Phytohabitans rumicis: one gene and its partner. The protein of the gene in region 1 interacts with the protein of each later gene in a pairwise test. Links are inferred from orthologs where the notes say so. Each region holds a gene or a part of one and is shown on either strand. Other genes may lie near its edges.

Region 1 (7,368 bases):
GACCCGCTCCGACGCGTACACGAAGCCGGAGCCCTCGATGCGCCGCGAGCAGCTCCGCGCCGAGCCGAGCACCTTCACCACGGACTGCCGCGAGTTGACCACGACCTTGGAGTTGGCCAGCGCCGGGTCGGGCGCGGCGACCTCGCGGGCCCGGGTCGGTGCCAGGTTGCCGAAGACCTCCGGGAAGCCGCGGGTGTCGACGGTGGTGCGCAGCGCGTCGGAGAGCGCCTGCGCCTGCTGGGGCATGACCCGGTTGACGCCGTCCAGCAGGGCGCTGTTGCGCACCGAGCTGGCCAGCCACGGCAGCGACGACGACCCGAGCGGCACGGCCACCAGCCAGGCCACCACGAGCACGGCGAGCACCGAGACCAGTGCCCCGCCCGCGTCGTCCACCTTCCGCCCGGTTGGGCTGGTGATGGCGTGCCGCAGGTGGGTGCCCAGCCAGCCCGCCAGCGCCTGCCCGAGGACGGCGAGACCGAAGATGGCGATGAGCGAGACGACGACCCGGATGGCGTCGTCCGCGAACCGCTGGGCGACCAGCGGTCCCAGTTGCAGACCGATCAGCGCGCCGCCGAAGAAGCCGGCGAAGGACAGTGCCCCAATAACGAATCCCTGTCGGTATCCGCTGATAGCGAACAACAGCATGAGGAGCACAAGAGCGACATCGATGGCGGACACGCGTCAAGGGTACGGGGGTCCGGCCACCACTGAAGCCGACGCGCTGTCCGAGCCCGTCAGCCGACGTCGGTGCCCGCTGCCGGAGCCGGCTGCGGAGTGCTGACGGGCAGCTCAGCGATCCGATCCCGGGGCCACGGCCGGGCCCAGCCCGCCATCTCGAGCAGCGCGGAGAGCACCCCCGCGGTGAACCCCCAGACGAGCATCCCGCGCACCTGAAACGCCGGACCGACCCAGCCGCTCGGATGCCGTACCTGCAGGCGGTTGGCCGGATCGACCAGCTCGGCGACCGGCAGCCGGGCGACCCGGGCGACCTCTTCCGGAGCCCGCGGATGCACTTCGTGTGGCGCATGCCACCATGCCAGCACCGGCGTCACCACGAAGTCACTGACCGGAATCCACAGCTGCGGCAGCTGAGCGAGGACGGTCACGCTGGCCGGCGCGAGGCCGACCTCCTCCTCCGCCTCCCGCAGCGCGGTCGCCGCCGCGTCGGCGTCGCCGGGGTCGCTCGCGCCCCCCGGAAAGGCGGGCTGGCCGGCGTGCGTCCGGAGGGTTTCGGCCCGCTGCAGCATCAACACGTCAGGCTCGCCGTGCTGCTCTCCCAGCAGCACGAGTACGGCGCTCGCCCGGCCGCCCTCGGGTGGGGTGGGCAGGCGGGTGAAGTCTTCGACCCGCGCCGTACCCAACCGGTCCAGCAGGGGTCGCAGCCACTCCGGCACCCCGTTTGCTCGGGTCACGGCAGCGTCACTCCCAGGTGGCGGGCGGCGAGGGTCGCGAGCGTGGCGTCGTCGAGCGCGGTCGAGTTGTAGAGGTGCCGGACCCGCCCCTCCCGGTCGACGAAGAGCGTCGCCGGCAGCGCGGTCACCCGCAGTTTGATCCGCAGCTGCTCGGACGGGTCGTACAGATTGGGGTACGTCAGGCCGGCGTCCGTGGCGAGCGAGGTGGCGGCCGACCGGTCGTCGCGGGTGTCGACGCCGATGACGGTCACCTTGCCGGCGGCCCGGTCGGCGAAGCGCTGGAAGGCCGGCAGCTCATCCCGGCACGGCGGGCACCAGGAGCCCCACAGGTTGACGATGGCCGGACCGCGGATCGCCCGCACCGAGACCGTCTCGCCCCCGGTGAAGCACGGCAGCGCGACGTCCGGCAGCGGCTGGGCGTCACCAGCCGTCGCGGCCGCGGCGCCGGAGCCGGCGGGCGGCGTGGTCACCGCGGCACAGTCCGCGAACGGCGGCGCCGCCTCGGGCTGCGCCGGCTCGCCGCCACCGCCGCTACATCCAGCGACCAACAGCAACGCCAGTAAGGACGCTGTTTTCACGGCACGTCCGGCTTTCACGGCACGTCCGGCGCCGCCATCGCCCCGGCCGGCACCAGCTCGGGATCGACGCCGGCGGCCACCGCCAGCTCGCGGGCGCGGGGACCCTTGAGCAGCTTGGCCGCGGCGGCCGCCTCGGTCGGACCGGTCCCGTACGACGGGCACATCTTGGTCAGCGTGCACGCCCCACAGGCCGGCTTGCGGGCGTGGCAGACCCGGCGGCCGTGGAAGATCACGCGGTGCGAGAGCATCGTCCACTCTCGCTTTTCGATGAGCGCGCCGATGGCGTGCTCGATCTTCACCGGGTCGGTCTGCTCCGTCCACTCCCACCGCCGCACGAGCCGCTGGAAGTGGGTGTCGACGGTGATGCCCGGCACGCCGAACGCGTTGCCCAGGATCACGTTGGCGGTCTTGCGACCGATGCCGGGGAGCCTGACCAGCTCGTCGAGCGTGCGCGGCACCTCGCCGTCGTACTGCTCGACCAGCACCTGGCCGAGCCGCATCACCGAGTTGGTCTTGTTGCGAAAGAAGCCGGTCGGCTTGAGTAGCCCTTCGAGCTCGGCCCGGTCGGCGCCGGCGTAGTCGGCCGCGGTCGGGTAGCGGGCGAACAGCTTGGGCGTGACCTCGTTGACCCGCACGTCGGTGGTCTGTGCGGACAGGATCGTCGCCACCGCGAGCTGGAGCGGGGTCTCGTGGTTGAGCTCGCAGTGCGCGTCGGGGTGGGTCTCCTCCAGCACGCGCGCCATCTTGCGCGCCCGGCGCTTGCGGGACAGGTCACTGGATGCACGGGCCACGCGCGAAAGAGTACGCCCAGGCTGTGACACTCAGCCGGCAGAGGAGACGCTGATCTTGCCGGTGCGCTCCAGGGTGGCGCCCGTCGTGGGGAAGTCCGACTCGCTCAGCTCCCGTACCGCCTCGGCGCCGCGGTGCTCGTCGTCCAGGGCCGGCAGGCCGCCCGCGTTCAGGTAGGTGGAGGTGAGCTGGCCGCCCGCCCAGGTGCCGTCCGCGGTCAGCGAGACCTTGAGCACCCCGCCCAGCCCGAGCGGCCCGTCCTTGCGGAGCGTCCCGGCGCCGCCGGCGAAGTTGCCCAGGCTGTACGCGATAAGCCGGCCCTGGTAGAACTCCATCGCCCGGAGCACGTGCGGCCCGTGGCCCACGATGAGGTCGGCGCCCGCGTCGATCATGGCGTGGGAGAACTTGACCGGGTCGCCCCTGTTCTCCCCCAGGTACCGCTCGGTGCCCGGCTTGACGTGGCGCTTGTCGGCGCCCTCCGCGCCCATGTGCACCTGCACGACCACCAGGTCGGCCAGGCCCGCCGCCTTTTCCACCACCTCGGCCGCCGCGACGATGTCGACCAGGCTGTTGGACCACGAGTACGACGAGAAGCCCGCCACCGCCACCCGTACGCCCTCGACGTCCACCACCGTGATCTCGTCGGGCGCGCCGGTGTGCTTCAGCCCGTGCTCGGTCAGCGCCTGCTGGGTGTTGCGGAACCCGGCCGCGCCGTAGTCGTGCCCGTGATTGTTGGCCATGTTGAGCACCTCGAAGCCGGCGTCCCGCAGGTGCCCGGCGTACGACGGGGGCACCCGGTACTGGTAGCAGTTGGTGGACTTGGGCCCACACTTGCCGGCGCCGGTGTCGTCGGTGAGCGGCTCCTCCAGGTTGCCCATGACGAGGTCGGCGGCCAGCGCGGCGCGTACCGAATCGAAGAAGCCCTCGCCGCTGTTCGGCGGAAGCTTGCCGGGCGCGTTGCCCATGATGATGTCGCCGGTGGCGGACAGCGAGATGCTCCGGCCGGCCGCCTTGCCGGATGGCGGCGCGGCGGTGGGCTCGGCCGTGTCCTCTACCGCGCTGTCCCGCCACACCGGCGCGGCCGACCGGTGCTCCTCGCCGAGGATGGCGACGGCGCCCACCGCGACGCCCGCCATCACCGCCAGCGCGGCGCACGCGACGCCGATCCATCGACCGGCGCCGTAGGCTCGCTGACTGGGACTCATCGCCCAGGGACAATACCTGCCGGCCGCTACGCACGCCGCCCGGGACCGCGCTCTGACCAGGGCATTCCGGACCCTTTGCCGGTGCCGCCGCCGGCCCGTACGGCGGCGTGGACGGCGCGGGCGACCCGCGCGCCCCACTCCGAGCGCGGGCCACCGTACGCGGCGGGCGGCCCGTCGTGCGCGCAGAGGATCGAGACGGCGTCGGTGGCCGTACCCGTGGCGGGGAGGCCGAGGTCCCACAAGGCCTGCGCCTTCGCCTCGGTGGCCGTGGCGACGGCGTTGACCAGCGCGGCGTCGGACAGGCGGACCGGCACGCGCACGACGATGTTGACCGTGCCGGCGGCCGGCGGGGCGTCCGACGGCGGGGCCGCCGCCCAGATCGGGTCGCCGAGCCCGACGGTGGCCCAGACCCGTACGCCGCCGTCGCCGGCCGACACCACCTCGGCGACGTCGACGCCGGTGAGCAGTCCGATGCCGGGGCCGGTCAGCCCGAGACACTCGGCCAGCTCGGTGAGGTGCACGTCCGGATCGTCCCGGCGGTACGACATGGGCACGGTCGCGTTGACCACCCACCCTCGTACGCCGATCCCGCCGCCCAGCGGGGCCGACGAGATCGCCAGCAACGGCTCGTCGAGCCGCCACACGAGCAGCGGAATGTCGTATCCGTCCTCGCGGCGCATAGTCAAGATCGGCTCGACGGGCATCCACCGAAGCCTACGGCTCGCGCAGATCAAGTTTCCGGGGGTGGACGCCCGATTCTCCCCCCGGTACGCCTAGACTTACTCCGCGCGTCGAAACGACGCAGGCGGAGGTGGGGCGCGATGGACGAGGTACTGGCCCGCAGCGGGATCTTCCAGGGCGTCGACCCCGAGGCGGCGGAAGCGCTCGCCAAGGAGATGGAGACGATCGAGACCCGCAAGGGCGAGGTCGTGTTCAACGAGGGCGAGCCCGGCGACAGCCTCTACATCGTGCTGTCCGGCAAGATCAAGTTGGGTCGGCGCGCCGCCGACGGCCGGCAAAACCTCATCTCCGTCATGGGGCCGTCCGACATGCTCGGCGAGCTGTCCCTCTTCGACCCGGGTCCACGCACCGCCACGGCGACCGCGGTCACCGACACCCGCCTGGCCCGGCTGCGCAAGCAGGCCCTGCGGCCGTGGCTCAACAACCGTCCGGAGATCGCCGAGCAGCTCCTACGCGTGCTGGCCCGCCGGCTCCGCCGCACCAACGACGCGCTCGCCGACCTGATCTTCACGGACGTGCCCGGCCGGGTAGCGAAGAACCTGCTCCAGATGGCCGGCCGGTTCGGCACCCGCGACGGCGGCGTGCTGCGGGTGACCCACGACCTCACCCAGGAGGAGCTGGCCCAGCTCGTCGGCGCGTCCCGCGAGACGGTCAACAAGGCGCTGGCCGACTTCGCGTCCCGCGGCTGGCTCCGGCTGGACGGCAAGAGCGTCATCATCCTCGACCCGGAGCGGCTGGCCCGCCGCGCCCGCGTCTGAGCACCCGGCTCGGTTGCCCGAGCCGTTCGCTCTGATCAAAAACAAGCAGGCTTGACTGTTTGTTTTTCACGCGGGAGGCTGGCAACCGTGCCGGTACGGACGCCACAACAGCAGCGCAGTCGCGCCACCCAGGCCCGCCTTCTGGAGGCGACCGTGGAGTGCCTGGTCGAGCGCGGCTGGTCGGGCACGACCACCACGGTCGTCGCCGCTCGGGCCGGTGTCTCGCGCGGCGCCCAGCTACACCACTACCCGACCAAGGCGTCTCTGGTCATGGCGGCCGTCGGGCACCTCGCCGAGCGCCGCGCGGAGGAGATCCGCACCGAGGCGGCCCTGCTCCCGGCGGGCACCCAGCGGCTCGACCGGCTGATCGACATGCTCGCCGCCGCGTTCACCGGGCCGCTCTTCGTCGCGGCCCTGGAGTTGTGGGTGGCCGCCCGCACCGACGCGGAGCTGCGCGCCGCGCTGGTGCCGTTGGAGGCCAAGGTCGGCCGGGAGATGCACCGGCTGACCGTCGACCTGCTGGGTGCGGACGAGCGCACCCCGGGCGTACGGGAGGCCGTGCAGGCCACCCTCGATCTGCTCCGCGGGCTCGGCGTCGCCAACCTGCTCTCGGACGACTCGCACCGCCGCACCGCCCTGCTCGCCGCGTGGAAGCGGCAGCTCGCCACCGTCCTCGCCAGCGGGAGGTAATCGATGGTCGATCTCGCCGTACTGCTCGCCGATCTCGCCGACGAGTCGGCGGACCTGGACGCCCGGGTCGGCCCGCTGCCGGATGCGCACTGGGCCCGGCTGACGCCCGCCGACGGCTGGACCATCGGGCACCAGATCGCGCACCTGGCCTGGACCGACCACGTCGCGACGCTCTCCGCCACCGACCCGGACGCGTTCTTCGCCTCGCTGGCCGGGTCCGCGGTTGACCCCGAGCACTTCGTCGACCGGGGCACCGAAGAGTTCCTGGCGCCGCCCGCCGAGCTGCTCGCCCGCTGGCGGGCCGGGCGCGCGGCGCTCGCCGAGGCGCTGGCCGCCGCGCCGCCAGGGGCCAAGCTGCCCTGGTACGGCACCGCCATGTCGCCCGTCTCGATGGCCACCGGCCGGATCATGGAGACCTGGGCGCACGGCCAGGACGTCGCGGACACCCTCGGGCACCGGCGCACCCCGACCGAGCGCCTGCGGCACATCGCGTACCTCGGCGTCCGTACCCTCACGCACAGCTTCCTGACCCACGGCCGCGCGGCGCCGGCGGCGCCGGTCCGGGTCGAGCTGATCAGCCCGTCCGGCATCTGGGAGTACGGTCCGAGCGACGCCACCGACCGGGTCACCGGCCCGGCGTTGGACTTCTGCCTGCTCGTCACGCAGCGCCGGCACCGCGCCGACCTGGCCCTCGTCGCCACCGGCCCGGTCGCCGACGAGTGGCTCGACGTCGCGCAGGCGTTCGCCGGGCCGCCCGGCATCGGCCGCCAGCCCTCCGGTGCGCGGCCATGATCCGGATCGGCAACGCGTCCGGCTTTTACGGCGACCGCTTCTCGGCCTGGCGGGAGATGCTCGACGGCGGTCAGCTCGACGTGCTCACCGGCGACTACCTGGCCGAGCTGACCATGCTGATCCTCGGTCGCGACCGCCTCAAGGACCCTCGCTGGGGTACGCGCGCACGTTCCTGCGCCAGATGGAGGACTGCCTCGGCACGGCGGCCGACCGCGGCGTACGCATCGTGACCAACGCGGGCGGCCTCAACCCGGCGGGCCTGGCCGCCGCGCTCACCGCGCTCGCCGACCGGCTCGGCCTCCGCACCAGGATCGGGTACGTCACCGGCGACGCCGTGGACCACCCCGGTGCCCTGGTCGCCAACGCCTACCTCGGCGCGTTCGGGATCGCGTCCTGCCTTACG
Region 2 (7,896 bases), 1.5 Mb from region 1 along the record:
GCGTCGTGAAAGACCGAGGCCCGGCCGGGCAGCAGGGTGTGCGCCGAGCCGTTCACCGCGGTGGCGCGCAGGTGGGCGTCGCTCGCGTGGGCCGGCGCGGTGACGTAGTCCAGTCCGGCGGTCAGGTCGAGGACGGCGACGGTGGACCGGTGGGCGGTGCCGTCGGCGGGCACGGCCACCGGGTGCTCCGGCCGGTACGTCGCGGCGGCGATCCCCTGCTCGACGGCGCTCACGCCCTCCTCGACATATTCAAGAGAGGCGTCCAGGCTGCGGGACGCGGCCACCGCTCGGGCGACCGGCAGCGGGCGGATCCGGTCCAGGTACCACGGCTCCAGCTCCGGCACGGTCGTGGTGGTCGACGGGCGGGCGGTGGACAGCAGCAGCTCGCACTCCGGCCAGTCCTCGCCGGTCCGCTGGGTCACCAGGCCGAACCAGGTGACCGTCAGTCGCTCCTCCGCCAGCCGTACATCGTATGTGGACTCCCAGCCGGCACCGTCCACGACGTACGAGAGCTCCAGCTCGACCGCCTCGGCGGCGGAGACCGAAAGGCTCACCGCGGCGACGACCTGGTCGGGGGCGCGCTTGCCGGTGAGCTGCGCCAGCCGGCGCTCGATCGCCGCCTTGCGGTCGCCGGCCTCGCCGGCGCGCAGCGCGAGGTCGCGCTGCCGTGCCTTGCTCGCGGTGAGCTGTTCGACGATCGAGTCCGCGAACGCCGTCACCGCCGCCGGGTCGGTCTCGCCGGCGGCCAGCGAGCGGGCGTACGTGCCGCCGGCGCGCTGCGCGAGCGTGGCGAGGAACTCGGCCCGCTGCTGCTCGACCACGGTCGCGTCGGCGAGCCCGGCCAGCTCGGTGGCGAGCGCCCGGCGCTGCTCCTCCAGCTCGGCCACGGTCTGGTCGGTGGGGCGAGGCTGGTGGCGGGTGAGCACATCGACACCCAGCACGGTGGCCGGCCCGTGGCCGCCGACGCGCACCGAGTCACGGTGCAGCCCGAGCGGGAGTGGTCCGATGTGGACCACGCTGGTGCCGCCGGGCAGGGGGAGCTTGCCGCGCCTGGTCACCCGGGCACGGTCCGGGTAGACGGTGACCGCCACGATGGGGGCGTCGAGCACCACGGGATCCACGATGTCAAACATACTGGCGCGCATGCGCACTGAGGTGATCACAGTGAGGACCGGCGGACGTCCAATCGTTAAGGACATCACCGCCGAGGCGTCGGCGTTTGTGAGCGGCGAAGGGGACGGGCTGCTGCACGTGTTCGTGCCGCACGCGACGGCGGGCGTGGCGATCATCGAGACCGGCGCCGGCTCCGACGACGACCTGCTGACCGCCCTGGACGAGCTGCTGCCGACCGACGACCGGTGGCGGCACCGGCACGGCACCAAGGGGCACGGCCGCGATCATGTGCTGCCGGCGTTCGTGCCGCCGTACGCCTCGCTGCCGGTGATCGGCGGCCGGATCGCCCTGGGTACATGGCAGTCGATCTGCCTCGTCGACACCAACGGCGATAACCCGACCCGGCAGGTGCGGTTCTCTTTCCTTGCGGGCTAACGCAATGTTACCGGCTGGTATGTGTGTCGAGCGTCGCGTCGCGGTCCACCAGGCGTGACGAGGCCCGTCACACAAGGCAGGATGGAGGACGAGACCTATCCCACACTCAATAGAGGGAGCGCTGGTGGCTACCGAACGCAAGCGCCCGGTAATCAGCGATGGCCTACCGAGCCAGCTTCTCGACATCGACCCCGAAGAGACCCGGGAGTGGATCGAGTCGCTCGACGCGGTCATCGACGAGCGCGGCGCCAAACGCGCCCGCTACGTCATGCTGAGCCTGCTGGAACGCGCCCGCGAGCGCCAGGTCGGGGTGCCGCCCCTGACCACCACGGACTACATCAACACCATCCCGCCGGAGCAGGAGCCGTGGTTCCCCGGCGACGAGTTCGTCGAGCGCCGCATCCGGGCGTACATGCGCTGGAACGCCGCGATGCTCGTGCACCGCGCCCAGCGCCCGGAGATCGGCGTGGGTGGCCACATCTCGACGTACGCGAGCGCGGCCTCCCTCTACGAGGTGGGCATGAACCACTTCTTCCGGGGCAAGAGCCACCCCGGCGGCGGTGACCACATCTTCTTCCAGGGTCACGCCTCCCCCGGCATGTACGCCCGGGCGTTTCTGGAGGGGCGGCTGACCGAGGACCGGCTCGACGGGTTCCGGCAGGAGCTGTCGCACGCCGGGCTGGGCGGCGGGCTGCCGAGCTATCCGCACCCGCGCCTGATGCCGGACTTCTGGGAGTTTCCGACGGTCTCGATGGGCCTCGGCCCGCTGAACGCGATCTACCAGGCCCGGTTCAACCGGTACCTGCACCACCGGGGCATCAAGGACACGTCCGACCAGCACGTATGGGCGTTCCTCGGCGACGGCGAGATGGACGAGGTCGAGTCGCTCGGCGCGATCGGCCTGGCCGCCCGCGAAGAGCTGGACAACCTGACCTTCGTGATCAACTGCAACCTCCAGCGGCTGGACGGCCCGGTACGCGGCAACGGCAAGGTCATCCAGGAGCTGGAGGCGTTCTTCCGCGGCGCCGGCTGGAACGTGATCAAGGTGATCTGGGGCCGCGAGTGGGACCCGCTGCTGGCCGCCGACACCGACGGCGCGCTGGTCAACCTCATGAACACCACGCCGGACGGCGACTACCAGACGTACAAGGCGGAGTCCGGCGCGTTCGTCCGGGAGCACTTCTTCGGGCGTGACCCGCGCACCCGCAAGATGGTCGAGCACATGACCGACGAGGAGATCTGGAACCTCAAGCGCGGCGGCCACGACTACCGCAAGCTGTACGGGGCGTACAAGGCGGCCACCGAGCACACCGGCCAGCCGACCGTGATCCTCGCCAAGACCATCAAGGGCTGGACGCTCGGCTCGCACTTCGAGGGCCGCAACGCCACCCACCAGATGAAGAAGCTGACGCTGGACGACCTCAAGTCCTTCCGCGACCGGCTCTATCTGGACATCCCGGACTCGGCGCTCGAAGCCAACCCGTACCTGCCGCCGTACTTCCACCCGGGCGAGAAGTCGGAGGAGATCCAGTACCTGCGCGAGCGGCGCGAGGCGCTCGGCGGCTTCCTGCCGTCGCGGCGTACGACCACGATCCCGCTGCAGATCCCGGGCGCGGAGCGGTTCGCCGACGTCAAGCGCGGCTCGGGCAAGCAGAAGGTGGCCACCACGATGGCCTTCGTCCGCCTGCTCAAGGACCTCATGAAGGACAAGGAGTTCGGCAAGCGGTGGGTGCCGATCATCCCGGATGAGGCGCGCACGTTCGGCATGGATTCGCTCTTCCCGACCCAGAAGATCTACTCGCCGCACGGGCAGCGGTACACGTCCGTCGACCGGGAGCTCTTCCTGTCGTACAAGGAGTCGACCACCGGGCAGATCCTGCACGAGGGCATCAACGAGGCCGGCTCGGTCGCGTCGTTCACCGCCGCCGGCACCGCGTACGCCACGCACGGCGAGCCGATGATCCCGCTGTACATCTTCTACTCGATGTTCGGCTTCCAGCGCACCGGCGACGGGTTCTGGGCGGCGGCCGACCAGATGGCCCGCGGCTTCGTGCTCGGTGCCACGGCGGGGCGCACCACGCTCAACGGCGAGGGCCTGCAGCACGAGGACGGCCACTCGCACCTGATCGCGGCCACCAACCCGGCCGTCGTCGCGTACGACCCGGCGTTCGGGTTCGAGACGGCGCACATCGTCGAGGACGGCCTGCACCGCATGTACGGCGAGCGGCCGGAGAACATCTTCTACTACCTGACCGTCTACAACGAGCCGATCCTGCAGCCCGCCGAGCCGGCCGACCTCGACGTCGAGGGTGTGAAGCGCGGCCTCTACAAGTACCGCCCGGCGGCGATCGACGGCCCGCGGGCGCAGATCCTCGCCTCGGGTACCGGCATGCAGTGGGCGCTCAAGGCCCAGGACCTGCTCGCCCAGGACTGGGGCGTCTCGGCCGACGTGTGGTCGGTGACGTCGTGGACCGAGCTGCGCCGCGACGCCGTCCTGGTCGAGGAGCAGAACCTGATGCACCCCGGCACGCCGGCGCAGGTGCCGTACCTGACCGAGAAGCTCAAGAGCGCGCGGGGGCCGTTCGTGGCGGTCAGTGACTGGATGCGGGCGGTGCCGGACCTGATCGCGCGCTGGGTCCCGGGGAGCTACACCTCGCTGGGCACCGACGGGTTCGGCCTGTCCGACACCCGGCACGCGCTGCGCCGGCACTTCCACGTCGACGCCGAGTCGATCGCCGTGGCCACGCTGCGCCAGCTCGCCGTCCGCGGCGAGGTGCCGCCCTCGGTGCCCGCCGAGGCGGCCAAGAAGTACGCCATCGACGACGTGGGGGCGGCTCCCGTCGGGGAAACGGGCGGAGATTCCTGACCCTTCTCATGATCGGGGCGCCTCTCACCTGAGGGGCGCCCTTTTCATGGCAGGGTGACGAGCGTGGAGTGGGTGACCTTCGACCGGCGCGACCCCACCGTCGTGGTCGAGCTCATCCGGTCGGTCGCCGTTTCCGGCGATCCCGGGGAGTACGGCGACGGTGTCGAGGTCGTGATCGAGGCGCCCGGGCCGTCGTTTCTGCGGGACATCTTCGGCGCCGAGCCGGCGAGCGCCCACATCGCGGTGACCAAACCGGGCGGCGAGGTCGGCTACCCGTTCCATGTGCGCCTGGTCAGCGACCAGGGCGGCGACGCCGGCCGCCAAGCCCCCGCACGACGTGGCTGGGCGATCAGCAACTCGGCTGGCCTGGCGTTCCTGATGCAGAAGGGCGCGCCCGGCGCCGGGTACGACTGGGCCGACCTCCTGGACGGCGCGATCGCGGCGCTGACCGCGCTGCGTACCGACGCCGCCGACCCGGGCTGGCGCGCGGGTGTCGACCGGGCGGTCTTCCGGGCGTACTGGTAACAAGGGCTTCCCGGAGGTCCGCTCGCGGACTAGAGTGCGAGGAACTTTCACGTTCTTGGAGGAGTAGATGGGCTTCACCTGGGGCGTTTCGACCTCGGCGTACCAGATCGAGGGTGGAGTCGCCGAGGGCGGTCGCGGACTGTCCATCTGGGACACGTTCACGCACAAGAACGGGCTCCCGACCGGCGACATCGCCTGCGACCACTACCACCGGTACCCCGAGGACGTCGCGCTGCTGGCCGACCTGGGCGTGTCCGCGTACCGCTTCTCGGTCGCGTGGCCGCGCATCCAGCCGGACGGCAGCGGCCCCGCCAACAAGGACGGGATCGCCTTCTACGACCGCCTCGTCGACGCGCTGCTGGAAAAGGGCATCGACCCGGTGCTCACGCTCTTCCACTGGGATCTCCCGCAGGCCCTCGAAGACAGCGGCGGGTGGCTGAACCGCGACACCGCGTACCGCTTCGCCGAATACTCCGGCCTCGTCGCGGACGCGCTCGCCGACCGGGTCCGGCTCTGGATCACACTCAACGAGCCGTTCATCCACATGACCCTCGGGTACGCCACCGGCGAGCACGCCCCGGCCAGGCGCTCCTGTTCGGCGCGCTGCCGGCCGCCCACCACCAGCTGCTGGGCCACGGCCTGGCGGTCGCCGAGCTGCGCGCCCGGGGCGCCGCCGCGGTGGCGATCACCAACAACTACTCGCCCGCCTGGCCGCAGGGGGACACCGAGGCCGACCAGATCGCCGCGGCGACGTACCACGCGCTGCACAACCGGTTCTTCACCGATCCGCTCTTCGGCCGCGACTACCCCGAGATCGGGCTCGACCCCGCCGTGGTGCACGACGGCGACCTCGACATCATCGCCGCGCCGCTCGACGCGCTCGGCGTCAACTACTACAACCCCACCGGGGTACGCGCGCCGGCTGGCGTTGCCCCGCTGCCGTTCGACCTCGTTCCCCTGGACGGCTACCCGAAGACCGACTTCGGCTGGCCGGTCATCCCGGACGGGCTGCGCGAGCTGCTCGGCTGGCTCAAGCAGGAGTACGGCGAGGCCCTCCCGCCGATCCACGTCACCGAGAGCGGCTGCGCGTACGAGGGCGTCGACGACCCGCAGCGGGTGACCTATCTGGACGGTCACATCAAGGCTGTGCGGGCCGCCATCGAGGACGGCGTCGACGTGCGCGGCTACTTCGTCTGGTCGCTGCTGGACAACTTCGAGTGGGCGGAGGGCTACAGCAAGCGGTTCGGGCTGGTCCACGTCGACTTCGAGACGCAGGTACGTACCCCGAAGACCTCGTACGCCTGGTACCGGGACCTGATCAGAGCGTCCCGATGACCGCCGGGATCACCCTGCCGCCGGCGCTCGCCGAGCCGACCACACCCGTACGCCGAAGCTGGGTAGCGCTGATCTTCAGCGCGAACCTCGGCGTGTGGATGGCGTTCTTCACGCCCATCCAGGTGCTCCTGCCCAACCAGGTCGAGCTGATCGACCCGGCCAACAAAGAGACCATGTTCGGCTGGGTGACCGGCCTCGGCGCGTTCGCCGCGGTGATCGCCAACCCCCTCGCCGGCGCCCTCTCCGACCGCACCTGCCTGCGCATCGGCGACCGGGAGTACGGCCGCCGGCACGTCTGGACGCTGTCCAGCGCCATCCTCGGCGCCGTGTCGCTGGCGATCCTCGGCCAGCAGCGCACGATCATCGGCGTCGCGGTGTGCTGGGTGGCCGCGCAGATCTGCTTCAACGCCGCCCTCGCCACGCTGACCGCGGCCATCCCCGACCGGGTGCCGGTGGAGCAGCGCGGGCGGGTCTCCGGCTGGATCGGCATCCCGCAGTCGCTCGGCCTCGTCGTCGGGGCGGTGCTGGTCACCGCCGTGTTCACCGACAACGCGGCCGGCTATCTCGCGGTCGCGGCCGCCGTACTGCTGCTGGCGTTGCCGTTCGCGCTGGTCACGCCCGATGACGCGCTGCCGCGTACGCACCAGCCGCCGCTGCGCTGGCGCGCGTTGATCCGGAGCATGTGGATCAGCCCGCGTGAGCACCCCGACTTCGCCTGGGCCTGGGGCACCCGCTTCCTGGTCCAGGTCGGCAACGCGCTCGGCACGCTGTTCCTGCTCTACTTCCTCAAGGACGGGGTGAAGTACCACGATCCCGATGGCGGGCTGCTCATCCTGATCCTCATCTACACGGCCGGCATGATGGCCACCGCGGTCACCGCCGGCCGCCTGTCCGACCGTTCCGGCCGCCGCAAGATCTTCGTCATCTGGTCCGGCATCATCATGGCGGTGGCCGCGCTGCTGCTCGCCATCTGGCCCTCGTGGGGCATGGCGATCTTCGCCGCGGTGCTGCTCGGCGCCGGGTACGGCGTGTACCTCGCCGTGGACGCCGCACTGATCACGCAGGTGCTGCCGCAGGCCACCGACCGGGCCAAGGACCTGGGCGTCATCAACATCGCGAACTCGGCGCCCCAGGTGCTCGGGCCCGCGATGTCCGCCCCGATCGTGGTCTACCTCGGCGGCTACACCACCCTGTACGCCCTCACCGCCGTGGTCACCCTCCTCGGCAGCGTCTTCGTGGTACGGATACGCTCGGTTCCGTGACCGTACGCGTGCGCTTCGCCCCCTCTCCGACCGGTATGTTCCATGTCGGCGGCGCCCGTTCAGCGCTGCAAAACTGGATCTACGCCAAGCAGCACGGCGGGGTGTTCGTCCTGCGCATCGAGGACACCGACGCCGCGCGCAACCGGCCGGAGTGGACCGAGGGCATCCTGTCCGCGCTCGACTGGATCGGCATCGCCCGCGGCACCTACGAAGGCCCGTACTTCCAGTCGGAGAACGCCGGCGAGCACCGCACCGCCGCCGCCAAGCTGCACGCCGCCGGCCGCGCGTACTACTGCGACTGCACCCGCGAGGACGTACAGGCCCGCACCGGCTCGCAGTACCAGGGGTACGACGGCTTCT

The links.
Region 2: the proteins of nth (region 1) and aceE interact in binary tests that used the Escherichia coli proteins (3 or more experiments, as listed by UniProt). The link is inferred for Phytohabitans rumicis from one-to-one orthologs.

Annotation. Positions count from the first base shown.
Region 1 is NZ_BLPG01000001.1:4,689,337-4,696,704, reverse strand. What follows is about bases 894-3,694. They hold nth (endonuclease III), read right to left. Parts: upstream 2,782-3,694; coding sequence 2,005-2,781; downstream 894-2,004. Other genes in these bases: Prum_RS21125 (CapA family protein), read right to left, coding at 2,812-3,694; Prum_RS21135 (TlpA family protein disulfide reductase), read right to left, coding at 1,409-1,990; Prum_RS21140 (NUDIX hydrolase), read right to left, coding at 894-1,412. Also shown: Prum_RS21145 (MarP family serine protease), read right to left, coding at 1-678; more of Prum_RS21140, read right to left, coding at 735-893; more of Prum_RS21125, read right to left, coding at 3,695-3,915; Prum_RS21120 (adenosylcobinamide amidohydrolase), read right to left, coding at 4,011-4,688; Prum_RS21115 (Crp/Fnr family transcriptional regulator), read left to right, coding at 4,806-5,483; Prum_RS21110 (TetR/AcrR family transcriptional regulator), read left to right, coding at 5,562-6,173; Prum_RS21105 (TIGR03084 family metal-binding protein), read left to right, coding at 6,177-6,965. UniProt on the Escherichia coli protein: DNA repair enzyme that has both DNA N-glycosylase activity and AP-lyase activity. The DNA N-glycosylase activity releases various damaged pyrimidines from DNA by cleaving the N-glycosidic bond, leaving an AP (apurinic/apyrimidinic) site.
Region 2 is NZ_BLPG01000001.1:6,179,510-6,187,405, reverse strand. The notes cover bases 1,286-4,614. They hold aceE (pyruvate dehydrogenase (acetyl-transferring), homodimeric type), read left to right. Parts: upstream 1,286-1,672; coding sequence 1,673-4,414; downstream 4,415-4,614. Other genes in these bases: Prum_RS28145 (hypothetical protein), read left to right, coding at 4,478-4,614; Prum_RS28155 (YjbQ family protein), read left to right, coding at 1,286-1,548. In the rest of the region: Prum_RS28160 (DUF4139 domain-containing protein), read right to left, coding at 1-1,121; more of Prum_RS28155, read left to right, coding at 1,144-1,285; more of Prum_RS28145, read left to right, coding at 4,615-4,939; Prum_RS28140 (family 1 glycosylhydrolase), read left to right, coding at 5,372-6,274; Prum_RS28135 (MFS transporter), read left to right, coding at 6,271-7,536; gltX (glutamate--tRNA ligase), read left to right, coding at 7,533-7,896. UniProt on the Escherichia coli protein: Component of the pyruvate dehydrogenase (PDH) complex, that catalyzes the overall conversion of pyruvate to acetyl-CoA and CO(2).